2 regions of the Clostridium chauvoei genome follow, and region 1 is predicted to be linked to the other one. Evidence: a T-box and tRNA genes for the amino acid it is inferred to sense, from the RefSeq annotation. Region 1 holds a T-box; the other holds one or more tRNA genes.

Region 1 (7,245 bases):
ATTGCTGGTGTCTTATTCTAATTTGTAGATTTTCAAAAGCTAAAAGAAATATTATTTTTACTATAAAAAAACCTAGCCCTTTGGCTAGGTTTTTGCTTTATATATTTAAAGTATTGTTATATCTTTTGTTACTGAATTTAATACTTCACATCCATCTTTTGTTACTAAAACTAAATCTTCTATTCTTACACCAAAATTATCTTTTAGATATATTCCTGGCTCTATTGAAAATATCATGCCTGCTTTAATTTCCTCATTATTAACAGAGCTTACATCCCCAAAATCATGACATTCTATTCCTATACTATGTCCTGTTCTATGAGTAAAATAATCCCCATACCCAGCATCCTCTATATGTCCTCTTGCCGCTTTATCTATATCTGAAAATTTAACTCCATCTTTAACTTTTGAAATTGCTTTTAAGTTAGCTTCTTTAGCTACATTATATATCTCTGCATGATCCTTACTTGGCTCTTCTCCAAAGAATATAGTTCTAGTCATATCTGAACAATAATAATTATATACGCCCCCCATATCTATTACTATACTTTGACCTTTCTTTAAAAGTGACTTTCCTGATTTGTGATGTGGATCTGCTCCATTTGGACTTGTTGCAATTATAGGTGAAAAGGAAAATGAGTTTACTCCTTCTCTTTCATATAATTCTGCTAAAAGGTTACAATAATACTTTTCTGAATATCCCTCTTTAAGATTACTCCATAATTCCTTCATAACTTTATCATTTATTTTAGAAGATTTTTTCATAAGTTCTATTTCTTCTTCATCTTTTATCATTCTTAATCTATCTATTATAGGAGATGAATTTACAAAACCCTTTGCTCCATTTCTATTCATTAAATTAATTAAAAAATGAGCAGGCCAATTTTTATCCACACCTAAAGCTTTTTCTTTATCCACAACTGTGCATAATAAGTTTATAGGATCTTCTATATCTGAATACCATAATATATCTACGCCTAAATCTTCATATACAGGAAATAGCTTATTTACTATGAATTTATGCTCCCCATTCCTATTTAAATATAAAGCTATCATTCTCTCTCCTGGAGAAATCCACTTTCCTGTTAAATAGAAAATTGAAGGTGCTGCCGTTACTATTATTTGTTCTAAACCTTGTTTTTCCATAGCTTCTAATACTTTTTTTATTCTAGTCGCTTTCATTTTTGTTCCTCCTTAAATGTTTTATTTCCCTATAAATAATAGTATACTACAAAGCTAAAATACTATCTATGCAATACTTGTAAGTGGTATAATATAATATACGTTTTTTTAGGAGGGGATAAAATGAGGATAGCTGCCATTTCAGATATTCACGGCAATATTTATGCATTATTGAAAGCATTAGAAGATATAGATGAACAAAAAGTTGATATGATTGTTTGTCTTGGTGATCTTGTTGGCTATGGCCCACACCCAAATGAAGTTATTGCTTTAATCAAAAGAAGAAATTTACCTTGTATTAAAGGGAACTATGATGCCTCAGTAGTAGATGGTGCTTTTAGTTATATAAGAGATACAAAAATAAACTCCTTTGCTCTGCCTTGGAGTTGTGAGGAAGTAAGAGAATCCAATAAATTCTTCTTAAGTCAATTACCAGAGTTTCTTGAATATACTTTTGATAAAATAAAGATTAAGTTTGTTCATGGAAGTCCTAACAAGATAAATGAATACCTATTTGAAGATGGAGAAAATACTAATGCTATAATGAAGGATTTAGATTGCGATGTATTAGTTTGTGCCCACACTCATATACCATCTATTAAAAAATTCGATAATAAATTATTTATCAATGTTGGTAGTGTTGGAAAACCTAAAATCGGTAGACCTAATATAACATATTGCATATTAGATATAAAAGATAATACTGTTGAAAGTAAAATTAGAGAATTAGAGTATGAATTCAAAAGAATTGTAAAAGATACTCAAATGCTATCTTTCCCAAGTGAACTTTCAAATTCATATTCAACAGGAAAAGAATAAAAAATACCAATACATAGGTTCTTTATGTATTGGTATTTTTTATTTATTCTATTAAAGTTCCTACAATTCTTAACTTTTCTAATATCTTATCCATTTCTTTAGCATGACAATTCAAAAATTCATTAGTTAGATTCTTCCCTGCCATAACTCCAAAATGAACACCATCTTTCCACACATCAACATCAGCAACATCATATACAGTTCCATTAATAGCAATTAAAGAAGGCATTCCATCTCTTCCATTATACTTGCTTAATTCTTCAATAGTATATTCTATTGGTAAGTTTTCAATAATATTTTCTCTGTATCTCCTAGACATAGTTGGAATCAATTCCCCTACTAATTCTAAGTTATCTAATAAAATTTGTGCACCTTCATGACAAGACTTAAAAAATTCCGTTAAATCATTTCCAGCTTTCAATCCATTATGCATTCCATTTTTCCAAGCATCAACATTTTCCAAAGAATAAACCTTATTATCAATGGCTACATACGCAGGCATTCCATTTTTCCCATTATATTTAGCTAACTCTTCTATTGTAAATTTTTGATTAGTAATTGGGACACTTCTAAAAGTATGCTTTTTACAATCCTCTAAGTATTCAGTAACCTTATCACAAACGCCACTCATAACATCTATAATACTCTCCTTGTAATCTTTAGGATAAGTTAATAAAATAGTTTTAAGTTGATTTAGTTCTATAAATTTTTCTTCTAAGAAATTCTTTTTTGTCATAAAATCCTCCAAATAAACACTATACAAATATATTATGATAAAAAGTTGCAAATGTTAGTAAATTAGTGTAAAATCGTAATAAACATCATATTTTATTACTGTGATGAGAAGAGTAGCTATTGGACGTAGTCTTAGCGAGTAAGGAACGGTGTAAGCCTTATACGAAGCCTTTAGTGAAGAACATCTCTGAGTTTCTAACCGAAATCTATTTATTGAGAGTAGGCTTAGACGGATTCAAACCGTTATTAATTGGATGACATTATTTGTGTCAGATAAGTGGTCATATCTTATGACAATTTGGGTGGTACCGCGAAAGTATCCTTTCGTCCCTTTTAGGGATGAGAGGTTTTTTTATTTTTAAAAATAAATTTTATGATATATTAGGAGGAAAACTTATGGATAAAGTAGTTTTAGTAAAATCACTTTATAGAAACGAAAATGAATATTTATCAAAAGAAGTTAAAATCTCTGGATGGATAAGAACACTAAGAGCATCAAATGCATTTGGATTTATTGAAGTTAATGATGGGACTTTTTTCAAAAACGTTCAAATAGTTTTTGAAAACAAATTAGAAAACTTTAAAGAAGTATCTAAATTACCTATAAGTTCATCAATAACTGTTATAGGTACTTTAGTTCCTACACCAGAAGCTAAACAACCATTTGAAATTCAAGCTAAAGAAATAGTAATTGAAGGATTATCTCAATCAGACTATCCTCTTCAAAAGAAAAGACATACTTTTGAATATTTAAGAACAATATCTCACTTAAGACCAAGAAGTAATGCATTCTCAGCTGTATTTAGAGTTCGTTCTGTTGCAGCTTATGCTATACACAAGTTCTTCCAAGAAAGAGGTTTTGTATATACTCACACACCAATTTTAACTGGAAGTGACTGCGAAGGTGCTGGAGAAATGTTTAGAGTAACAACTCTAGATTTAAACAACACACCTAAAACTGAAGATGGTAACATAGATTTTAGCCAAGATTTCTTTGGTAAAGAATCAAACCTTACAGTATCAGGACAATTAAATGCTGAGTGTTATGCTCTAGCCTTTAGAAATGTTTATACTTTTGGACCTACTTTCAGAGCTGAAAATTCAAATACAGCTAGACATGCAGCTGAATTCTGGATGATTGAACCTGAAATTTCATTTGCTGATTTAAAGGATGATATGGAATTAGCTGAAGATATGCTAAAATATGTTATTGAATATGTAATGACTGAATGTCCAGAAGAAATGGCATTCTTTAACCAATTTATTGATAAAGGAGTTATGGATAGATTAACTCACGTAATTTCATCAGACTTCGGAAAAGTTACTTATACTGAAGCTGTAGAAATTTTAAAGAAAGCAGATAAGAAATTTGATTATCCAGTAGAATGGGGTATCGATTTACAAACTGAACATGAAAGATATCTTACTGAAGAACACTTCAAAAAGCCAGTATTCGTTACTGATTATCCAAAAGATATCAAAGCATTCTATATGAGATTAAATGAAGATCAAAAAACTGTTGCAGCTATGGACTTATTAGTTCCTGGAATAGGTGAAATAATCGGTGGTAGCCAAAGAGAAGAAAGAATTGATGTTTTAACTAAGAGAATGGCTGAATTAGGTCTTAAAGAAGAAGATTATTGGTGGTATTTAGACCTTAGAAAATTCGGTGAAACTAAACATGCTGGATTCGGATTAGGATTTGAAAGACTTATAATGTATGTTACTGGTATGTCAAACATAAGAGACGTAATACCATTCCCAAGAACTACAGGACAATCTGATTTTTAATATAATAAACCCTAGTAAACAGTTTGTTTACTAGGGTTTATTTATTGTTATTTTACTAAATTGTAGTAAAATAACTAACTGACTATTTTAATGTCTGTCCCTAAATCTAAAATAAACATTAATCTGAATTTATAACATTCATAGATTTCTTTCTACTAATTATCACCTTTAAGTTTAATTAAAACTCCATTATCTACTTCATAAATATAGTCACTTAGCTCCTCTATATCCTGATATATATGACTTGTCATTAGTATTGTTTTTCCCTTTTCTTTAAGTTCTATTAACTTTTCTTTTAAGTTTTTAACTCCCTCTTTATCTAATCCATTGAAAGGTTCATCTAATATTAATATTTCAGGATCCTCCATTATAGCTTGTGCTATACCTAATCGTTGCTTCATGCCTAAAGAATATTCTTTTACTAACTTATTATCAATTGGATATAACTCTACAAATTTTAATATCTTTTCAATTTCTTCATTACCAATTTTATTTCTAATCTTTGCTAAAAACTTTAAATTATCAAACGCATTATAATTTGGTAAAAATCCTGGTTGCTCAATTAACGCTCCCACATCATCAGGAAAATCAACATCAAATCCTATTTTTAAACCATTCACCATTACATATCCAGATGTTGGTTTAATAAATCCACATATAGATTTTAAAATTAAGGTTTTTCCTGAGCCATTTCTTCCCACAATCCCGTAGCATTTTCCTCTTATAATATTTAAATTTATATTTTTTAAAACCGTTGTTCCTTTAAATATTTTTGTATAATTAACTATTTCTATTACATTATCATTCAAAAAATTACCCTCCTACTAATAATTAAATATCTACAATATCCTGTTTTTTGATTATAAATAGTCCTATGAAAAAATTTATTATTATAAAAGCAATAATAAATATCAAAGAACTCTTAAAATTCAATCCATTAAATCCACTCTCAAACATTTCGTATCTTTTTAGCATTCCATTATTAATCAAAAATATTTTGCAAAATTCAGTATTTTTAGGGTAAAATATTGGCGCTATATAAAATAGTATTCCTATAACACTTGCTTCATTTGATCTTGAAAAAATAGAATATAAATTATTTAAAAAAAGTTGTATAGCTACTACTGTCAAAATATTTAATAAAATAATATATAATGAAATACCATATTGATTTATATTTATTACGCTATTTATGTGTACTGGTGAATTTTGAAATGCTATATATCCACTTTTTATCAAAATTACAATTAGCGAAGATAAAAATAATACAAAAAAATATATACTTATTCTTATTATTATCGTTAAATTAAAAGCTATAAACCACTTTGCCTTGTTTTTAACTCTTGGTAGGACTAAAGTTGTACTTTCTCTAAATCTATCTATTGTAGATAAATTAAGCAAATTTAATACTATTATATATGGAGTAATCCATAATATAAAATAAAAATATTATATATACTATACTCTGTTACTAATCCACCATAAGTTTCTATAATAACATCTCCCATTAATACAGTATTATTATCTATTCCCATTAATCCATAATGTAGATTTGTTATTAATATACCTACAATAAATAAAATTAAAATTCGTAGCTTTTCATTATTTACCTTCAAATTTATACTTACTATTCTTTTAATCATCTTCTATTAATGCCTTTCTACTAAAGTATAGATTTAAAAATAATATTACAAATAAAAGTACTAAACTAATTATAATTGAAGTACTTAAAGAAGTAGTAAATCCATTATAATTTTTAAACTTATGCTTAAATATACTAGATATGGTACCCAATCCTATATATTCATTTATTTTAAATATACCTTCATTTAAACCATATGATTTAATATAATTTCACTCCATTTATTTTCAAATTTAAACATTAGAAAATTAATACTAAATACAATAACGAAAAAAGAAATTGCAAACAAAAAACTAAACACAATATTAGTTAAAATCTTAGATACAATCCATATTCTTTTTTCTTTAGTTCTTAGCATAATAAATTTTATATAATCACTTTTAGTATTAAAAAAAGTTGTTAAAATTATAATATAAGGAAAGTAGAAACCTAAAAGTAAACTGCCATAAGTTGTAGTTCTAAAAATTCCATCCCATATATTTAAATCTAAATTATAGCTATAACTTACTTCTACTAATCGGTTAGTAATAATGTAGATTACTATAGAAAATATTACTTATAGTCATATCTACACTTCTATAAAATTGACTAATGGATGATGGTGAATAGTTATATATATTTAGAATGGAACAGAACATACTTCCTAATATCCAAAATAGAAATGGTGAAAATATTATTGCTATCTTATTTTTGATAAATGCAGAAATTGCTAATCCAATACTAGCATAAGCAAAACCTAAACTAAAATTTATAAATATATGTATCATTATATAAACACCAAAATTTTCAGTTAATAATCTTATAAAGGGGCCACCCATTTTACCATATCCATAAAAACTAGTTATACTTCCTTTAAAAAAAGTAAAAATTAATATACTTAATATTATAGTTGGAATTATTATTGCTAATCCACCAGCAATTCCATTAACAAGTAATTTTGATAATATATATTTCCTATGGTTTATTCTCATATCTATTTGCTTAATAATGCCATATTCCTTATCTTCTATATATGACAATCCAAAAGGTAATACTGAGAGAATAGGCATTGTAACAATAGACATTAAGAATGAACT
Region 2 (7,245 bases), 520 kb from region 1:
ATATTTTTCTACTGCATCTTTGGAGTATATCTCCTCTATTATTATACCATTTTCTGAATTAATGTTATCTATAGGTACAATTTGATACTTTGGAAATTTATTTTTAAAATTATTTCCTTCATATTTTTCTATAGCTATATAATCATTCCCTATGAATTTTATATTTTTATAAATGTTATTATTCTTATCATAACTAACACTAGTTGATTCTTTTCCCTCTATTGGTTTTACATTAAAGTACTCTACCTCATGTCCATTAAAGTTAATAGAGTTACTATTTAACGTCCATATTCCATTCATTCTCGGAAAAATTATATCTCTTTTCTCTATTATAGGTTGTAATTCTCCATCTTTAAAAGATATCCATAAAGTTCTATACTCTTCTTTGGTATATTCTCCATCTTCAGTTTCTTTTCTTGGTACCTTTAACCCTATCATTACTCCAACATCACTATTATAATCAGCTGTTATTATACTCTCTATATGATTCTCATCATTTTTTTTATAATCCTTTTCTTCAATATTATCTTTTATTCTACTTAACTCTAAAACTAAACCTTTATATAATAAAAATCCTTTATCTTTATCTTGAAGTATAAATTCACCTACTAAGTTGTTTTTACTTACTATAGAAATTATATCTATCTTATCTTCGTTTTTCATAAAAGGCTCAACTGTTAATCCAACTTCATATGATAATATATAATCTTTATCAACTACTTTTAACTTATACTCTGGCTTAATATATACCTTATCTCTCATTTCAACACTTTTATTACCTATTTTGATATTGGTTCCTACCATATCATCATTCTCTGTAGTATTTAGAGTTTCATCTACTATATTTACTAAGTCAACTCTCCAAACACCTTCTACACTTAATAAATTATTTCTAGGTATCTTAGTTGTTCCAATATTTTTTCCATCTATTTTTTCACAACCTATAAGTGTAAATAATAATATCATTACTCCTACATAATAAATAAATTTTTTCATATTATATTACTCCTTAATATCAACTGGAATAATTACTTCTACTTTCGTACCTTTATCTATAGTACTATTAATTATAAACTTCCCATTGTGTAACTTTATTATCTCATCACATATTGATAATCCAATTCCATTTTGTGATTTAGAATTTTTTCCTTTAAAAAATTTTTCTTTAACCTTTGGAAGATCTTGCTTTGAGATACCTACTCCATTATCTTCTATTATAAACTTTATATAATTATCTTCCCTTAATACATTTAAAGATACATTCCCATTTGCCTTAGTAAACTTAAATGAGTTATCTAATAGGTTTATCAAAACTTGCTTTAATCTATCTACATCTAAATACGCAGTACCTAAATTATTTATTTTATTTACTTTAAATTCTAAACCTTCTCTTTGTGCTCTCGGAGACATATAGTTTTTTATATATACAATTAAATTATCAACATCTTCATATGATTTCCTTAATGATATATTTTCATTTATTAATCTTGAGAAATCTAATAGTTCTTCAACCATAGTAGTTAATCTATCTGTTTCTTTTTCTATTATGTCAAATCCAACCTTCAAGGTTTCTTTATCTGTAGCCTCATCATTTAAAGTAATTGCCCAACCTTTTATAGCCGTAAGTGGTGTTCTTAATTCGTGAGAAACTGATGATATAAATTCATTTTTAAGCTGCTCTCTTTTCTCTAACTCATCAGCCATATAGTTTAACGTATTGGCAAGTTTGCCCACCTCATCTTCTCCTCTTACAGTACTTCTTATACCTAAATCGCCATCTGCCATTCTTTCTGCTACAAATATAAGAGAATTAACAGGTTCTGTTATACTATTAGATAATAATATACTCAACATTACACCTATTATCAATACAACAATAGATATAAATAGAAAGAATACTACTATTACTTCTATTGTTCCATCAACCTCTTCTAATGATGTAATAAGTCGTATTATTCCTATAGGATTTCCATTAGATACTATTGGTGATGATACTACCATTATTTTATTTTCATAATAATCTACTTTACCTATCCATCGACTGCTTTGTCCATTAATAGCTTTTTCTATATCTGGAGTATTTAAAAGTACCTTATCCTTTGCCCCTATTGAATCCATAAGTAGATTTCCATTAATATCTAAAATCTCAACTTGTGCATTGCTTTGATTCCAAAAGGCATCTACATTGTCATAAATAGCATCTACAAGTGATGATGCTGAAAAATATTTGTTATAGAAAGTGGTAGAAACCCTAATTTGATTTCTTAATAACTCTTCTGTATTATCATAATAGTACTTACGTACAAAAATTAATAATAATATATTTAAAAATACTACTATAGAAAAATTACAACAAAAAAATTTCTTATTAATCTACTTTTAATACTCTTAGTTTTTAAAGTCTCCATCTATATCCTATTCCCCATACAGTTTCTATATATTTAGGTTCATATGAATCATCTTCTATTTTACTTCTAAGCCTTCTTATATTAACATCAATTATTTTAGAATCTCCAAAATAATTTTCTCCCCATACTAAATCTAATAATTCATCCCGTGTAAAAGCTCTGTTAGGATTTTCTAAAAATAATTTCATTAATAAATACTCCTTTGGAGTAAGATCTATTTCCTCTTCCTTCTTTAATAACTTTTGAGCATATAAATCTATCGTAAAGTCTCCTACTATTAACTTATCTTTTTTTTCTTTTTTTTCTAAAACTCTTCTTAATAATGCTTTAACTCTTAAAACTACTTCTAAAGGATTAAATGGCTTTACTATATAATCATCTGCTCCATATTCTAAACCCATAATTTTATCTATATCTTGCCCTTTAGCTGTTAACATTATTATTCCCATATTAGGATATTTTCTTCTTAATTTATCACATACCTTAAACCCATCTATTCCTGGTAACATAACATCTAAAATAGCAATAGAAGGCTTTTCTATTTCAGCAATTTTTAATCCATCTTCACCAGTAGCAGCTTCTAATACATCAAAATCATTTCTTTTTAAATTTATCTTTAAAAATCCTCTAATACTATCTTCATCTTCAACTAATAAAATTTTCCCCATAAACTCACCTCTTAAATTACTAATTACTTTATATAATACTTTAATTATTTGCTTTTTCCAAATATATAAACATATAAATAAAGAGACGGTGTATCCGCCTCTTTATTTTAATGTTCTAAACTCAAAACCTTTTGCTCTTAAATAATCTATCGCACTTTGTAAATATTGTGCAGTTGTTTGCTTTGAAGTTGAATCATGCATTAAAACTATTACTGTATCATAATCAAATTGTTCAAGTGTATCTTTTAATCTTGATAATAATTGTTCCGGAGTATGATTATTTCCTTCTGCATCTCCATTTAATGTATTCCAATCAGTTTGATAAAGCCCTTGTTTAGCTAGTTCTTGATCTAATGCTGTTATTCCATTCCAACTACAATGTCCACCAGGCATTCTAATTACTCTTGTATCAAAATCTTTTCCTAATTTTTCTTTAAGTATTTGTCTATTTTTATTCATATCATTCATGAAAGTATTTACATCTATCCAACCATTTGGATATAAAAGTTTATAATTATGAGAATATCCATGGTTTGCTATTGCATGTCCCTCTTTTGCCATTCTCTTAAGGATCTCCCCTGACTTAGGAGTATCTTCTATTGAAGTTCCTAAAGTAAAGAATGTAGCTTTAATATTATTCTCCTTTAAGACATCTAATATTGGTATAGTTACATTTTCTGATGGACCATCATCAAAAGTAAGATATGCAATTTTTCTATTATCTGTTCTTTGAAAATTCCATTTATACATAGTTTCTGGTAATACTACTGATGCATCGTCTGCATTAGGATCATTTTCTAAAGATAAATAATTTGAGTTATCTAAAGTAATTTCTTTTGTAGTATTTTTATCAGCATTAGAATCATCTTTATCTTTTTTCTGTTCTATTTCATCTGCCTTTATATCCACAGTATTATTCTTTATTTTACTAGAAATTATCGTAACTGTAACTATACAAAGAATTAACACCCCTATAAATGCAATAAATCTCTTCTTTTTTTTCATATATTCTAGCACACTCCTATTCAAAGCTAATAAATTCATCTAAATTAATTATATACCCTTGTCCCCCTCAAATCATTACATTTTGTTAACCAAAAGTTACAAAATAGTTACAATATTTCATTATATATTTTCTATAAAGTTGTTTTTTTGATATAAACTTACATAATTCCATATTAATTAACTATTCTTGAAGTTGAATATTCGCCATTTATAATACATAATATTACATTTTATTACTACAAAAAAAATAGTTTTATAAAAACAGATAATATCCATTCTTATAAAACTATTTTAGTAAAATAATGGCTCCGTGGAGAGGATTCGAACCTCCAACCTATCGGTTAACAGCCGAGTGCTCCACCATTGAGCTACCACGGAACATTTTTTCAGATGTTCTCTGAAAATTGCACATGAATTTTTGCCATTTCGTTATTGGTCAAGCCCTCGACCTATTAGTATCAGTCAGCTAAATATGTTACCACACTTACACCTCTGACCTATCAACCTTGTGTTCTTCAAGGGGTCTTACTAGCTTATGCTATGGGAAATCTCATCTTGAGGGGGGCTTCACGCTTAGATGCTTTCAGCGTTTATCCCTTCCCGACTTAGCTACCCAGCCATGCTCTTGGCAGAACAACTGGTGCACCAGAGGTCAGTCCATCCCGGTCCTCTCGTACTAAGGACAGCTCCTCTCAAATTTCCTACGCCCGCGACGGATAGGGACCGAACTGTCTCACGACGTTCTGAACCCAGCTCGCGTGCCGCTTTAATGGGCGAACAGCCCAACCCTTGGGACCTACTACAGCCCCAGGATGCGACGAGCCGACATCGAGGTGCCAAACCTCCCCGTCGATGTGGACTCTTGGGGGAGATCAGCCTGTTATCCCCGAGGTAGCTTTTATCCGTTGAGCGATGGCCCTCCCACGAGGTACCACCGGATCACTAAGCCCGACTTTCGTCCCTGCTCCACTTGTGGGTGTCGCAGTCAGGCTCCCTTCTGCCTTTGCACTCTTCGAACGATTTCCGACCGTTCTGAGGGAACCTTTGGGCGCCTCCGTTACTTTTTAGGAGGCGACCGCCCCAGTCAAACTGCCCACCTAACAATGTCCCGTCACCAGATTCATGGCGTCCGGTTAGAACCCCAATACTGTCAGGGTGGTATCCCAAGGATGACTCCACCAAGGCTGACGCCCTAGTTTCCCAGTCTCCCACCTATCCTGTACAGACAATATCGGAATTCAATGCTAAGCTACAGTAAAGCTCTACGGGGTCTTTCCGTCCAATCGCGGGTAGCGAGCATCTTCACTCGCACTACAACTTCGCCGGATTTGCAGTTGAGACAGTGCCCAAGTCATTACGCCATTCGTGCGGGTCAGAACTTACCTGACAAGGAATTTCGCTACCTTAGGACCGTTATAGTTACGGCCGCCGTTTACTGGGGCTTAAGTTCACACCTTCGCTTGCGCTAAGTGTTCCCCTTAACCTTCCAGCACCGGGCAGGCGTCAGCCCCTATACATCAGCTTGCGCTTTAGCAGAGACCTGTGTTTTTGCTAAACAGTTGCTTGGGCCTATTCTCTGCGGCCTACTCTCGTAGGCACCCCTTCTCGCTAACTTACGGGGTCAATTTGCCTAGTTCCTTAACTGCAATTCTTCCGCTGGTCTTAGGATTCTCTCCTCATCTACCTGTGTCGGTTTGCGGTACGGGCACTACTTCTCTCTCTAGATGCTTTTCTTGGAAGCATGGAATCAGATACTTCAGCCTTTTGGCCTTCCCCATCACGCCTCAGAATTGTTGAAACGGATTTGCCTGTTTCAACTCCCTAAACGCTTAGACTAGCATTTCCAATCGCTAGCACATCCTATCCTTCTCCGTCACACCATCGATAATAACGATTGTAGTGGTATCGGAATATCAACCGATTGTCCATCGCCTACGCCTATCGGCCTCGGCTTAGGTCCCGACTAACCCTGGGCGGACGAGCCTTCCCCAGGAAACCTTAGATTTTCGACCTGTGAGATTCTCACTCACATCTCGCTACTAATGCCAACATTCTCACTCGTAATCAGTCCACCGCTCCTTACGGTACGACTTCAGCCCGATTACGACGCTCCTCTACCGCTCATCTTACGATGAGCCCGTAGCTTCGGTGGTAAGTTTGAGCCCCGGACATTTTCGGCGCAGGATCTCTCGACTAGTGAGCTATTACGCACTCTTTCAATGAGTGGCTGCTTCTAAGCCAACATCCTAGTTGTCTTAGAAATCCCACATCCTTTTCCACTTAACTTACACTTTGGGACCTTAGCTGACGATCTGGGCTTTTTCCCTTTTGACCACGGATCTTATCATTCGTAGTCTGACTGCCGGACTAATAGTATATGGCATTCGGAGTTTGATAAGGTTCGGTAAGCGATACGCCCCCTAGCCCATTCAGTGCTCTACCTCCATTACTCATATCCGACGCTAGCCCTAAAGCTATTTCGAGGAGAACCAGCTATCTCCGAGTTCGATTGGAATTTCTCCGCTATCCACAGCTCATCCCATGCTTTTTCAACAGCAACGTGGTTCGGTCCTCCACGGGGTTTTACCCCCGCTTCAACCTGGCCATGGATAGGTCACCCGGTTTCGGGTCTACGGCATGCAACTAGTCGCCCTATTAAGACTCGGTTTCCCTTCGGCTCCGTACCTTAAGTACTTAACCTTGCTACATACCGTAACTCGTTGGCTCGTTCTACAAAAAGCACGTCATCACACTCATATGGTGCTCTGACCGGTTGTAGGCACACGGTTTCAGGTTCTATTTCACTCCCCTCCCGGGGTTCTTTTCACCTTTCCCTCACGGTACTGCTTCACTATCGGTCATCAGGTAGTATTTAGCCTTGGGAGGTGGTCCTCCCTGCTTCCCACAAGGTTTCACGTGTCTCGTGGTACTCTGGATCAGAACTCTAAACCTTTCTGTTTTACCTACGTGGCTATTACACTCTATGGCCTAACTTTCCAATTATTTTCGGTTACAAATTAGTTTATTTAATGTTCTGTCCGCAACCCCAGAGATAAATCTCTGGTTTGGGCTCTTTCCCTTTCGCTCGCCGCTACTCAGAAAATCGATTTTTCTTTCTCTTCCTCTAGGTACTTAGATGTTTCAGTTCCCTAGGTTTACCTTCC

Evidence for each region. The T-box of region 1 lies ahead of asnS (asparagine--tRNA ligase). A T-box ahead of a tRNA ligase gene usually reads a tRNA of that ligase, here a tRNA-Asn.
Region 2: it has a tRNA-Asn gene. The T-box ahead of asnS (asparagine--tRNA ligase) is inferred to sense a tRNA for this amino acid. The anticodon was not compared.

The regions. Positions count from the first base shown of each region.
Region 1 is NZ_CP018624.1:2,473,459-2,480,703, forward strand. Features, by position in the region: gene BTM21_RS11695 (NupC/NupG family nucleoside CNT transporter) at 1-21, shown strand, start outside; gene BTM21_RS11700 (M24 family metallopeptidase) at 106-1,182, opposite strand; gene BTM21_RS11705 (metallophosphoesterase family protein) at 1,306-2,001, shown strand; gene BTM21_RS11710 (cytochrome b5 domain-containing protein) at 2,045-2,737, opposite strand; T-box leader at 2,829-3,071, shown strand; gene asnS (asparagine--tRNA ligase) at 3,133-4,527, shown strand; gene BTM21_RS11720 (ABC transporter ATP-binding protein) at 4,683-5,336, opposite strand; gene BTM21_RS11725 (hypothetical protein) at 5,359-5,928, opposite strand; gene BTM21_RS11730 (hypothetical protein) at 5,940-6,170, opposite strand; gene BTM21_RS11735 (membrane-spanning permease) at 6,691-7,245, opposite strand, start outside.
Region 2 is NZ_CP018624.1:123,212-130,456, reverse strand. Features, by position in the region: gene BTM21_RS00670 (hypothetical protein) at 1-996, opposite strand, end outside; partial or broken gene BTM21_RS00665 (sensor histidine kinase) at 1,003-2,408, opposite strand; gene BTM21_RS00660 (response regulator transcription factor) at 2,396-3,076, opposite strand; gene BTM21_RS00655 (polysaccharide deacetylase family protein) at 3,179-4,081, opposite strand; tRNA gene BTM21_RS00650 (tRNA-Asn) at 4,385-4,459, opposite strand; rRNA gene BTM21_RS00645 (23S ribosomal RNA) at 4,514-7,245, opposite strand, start outside.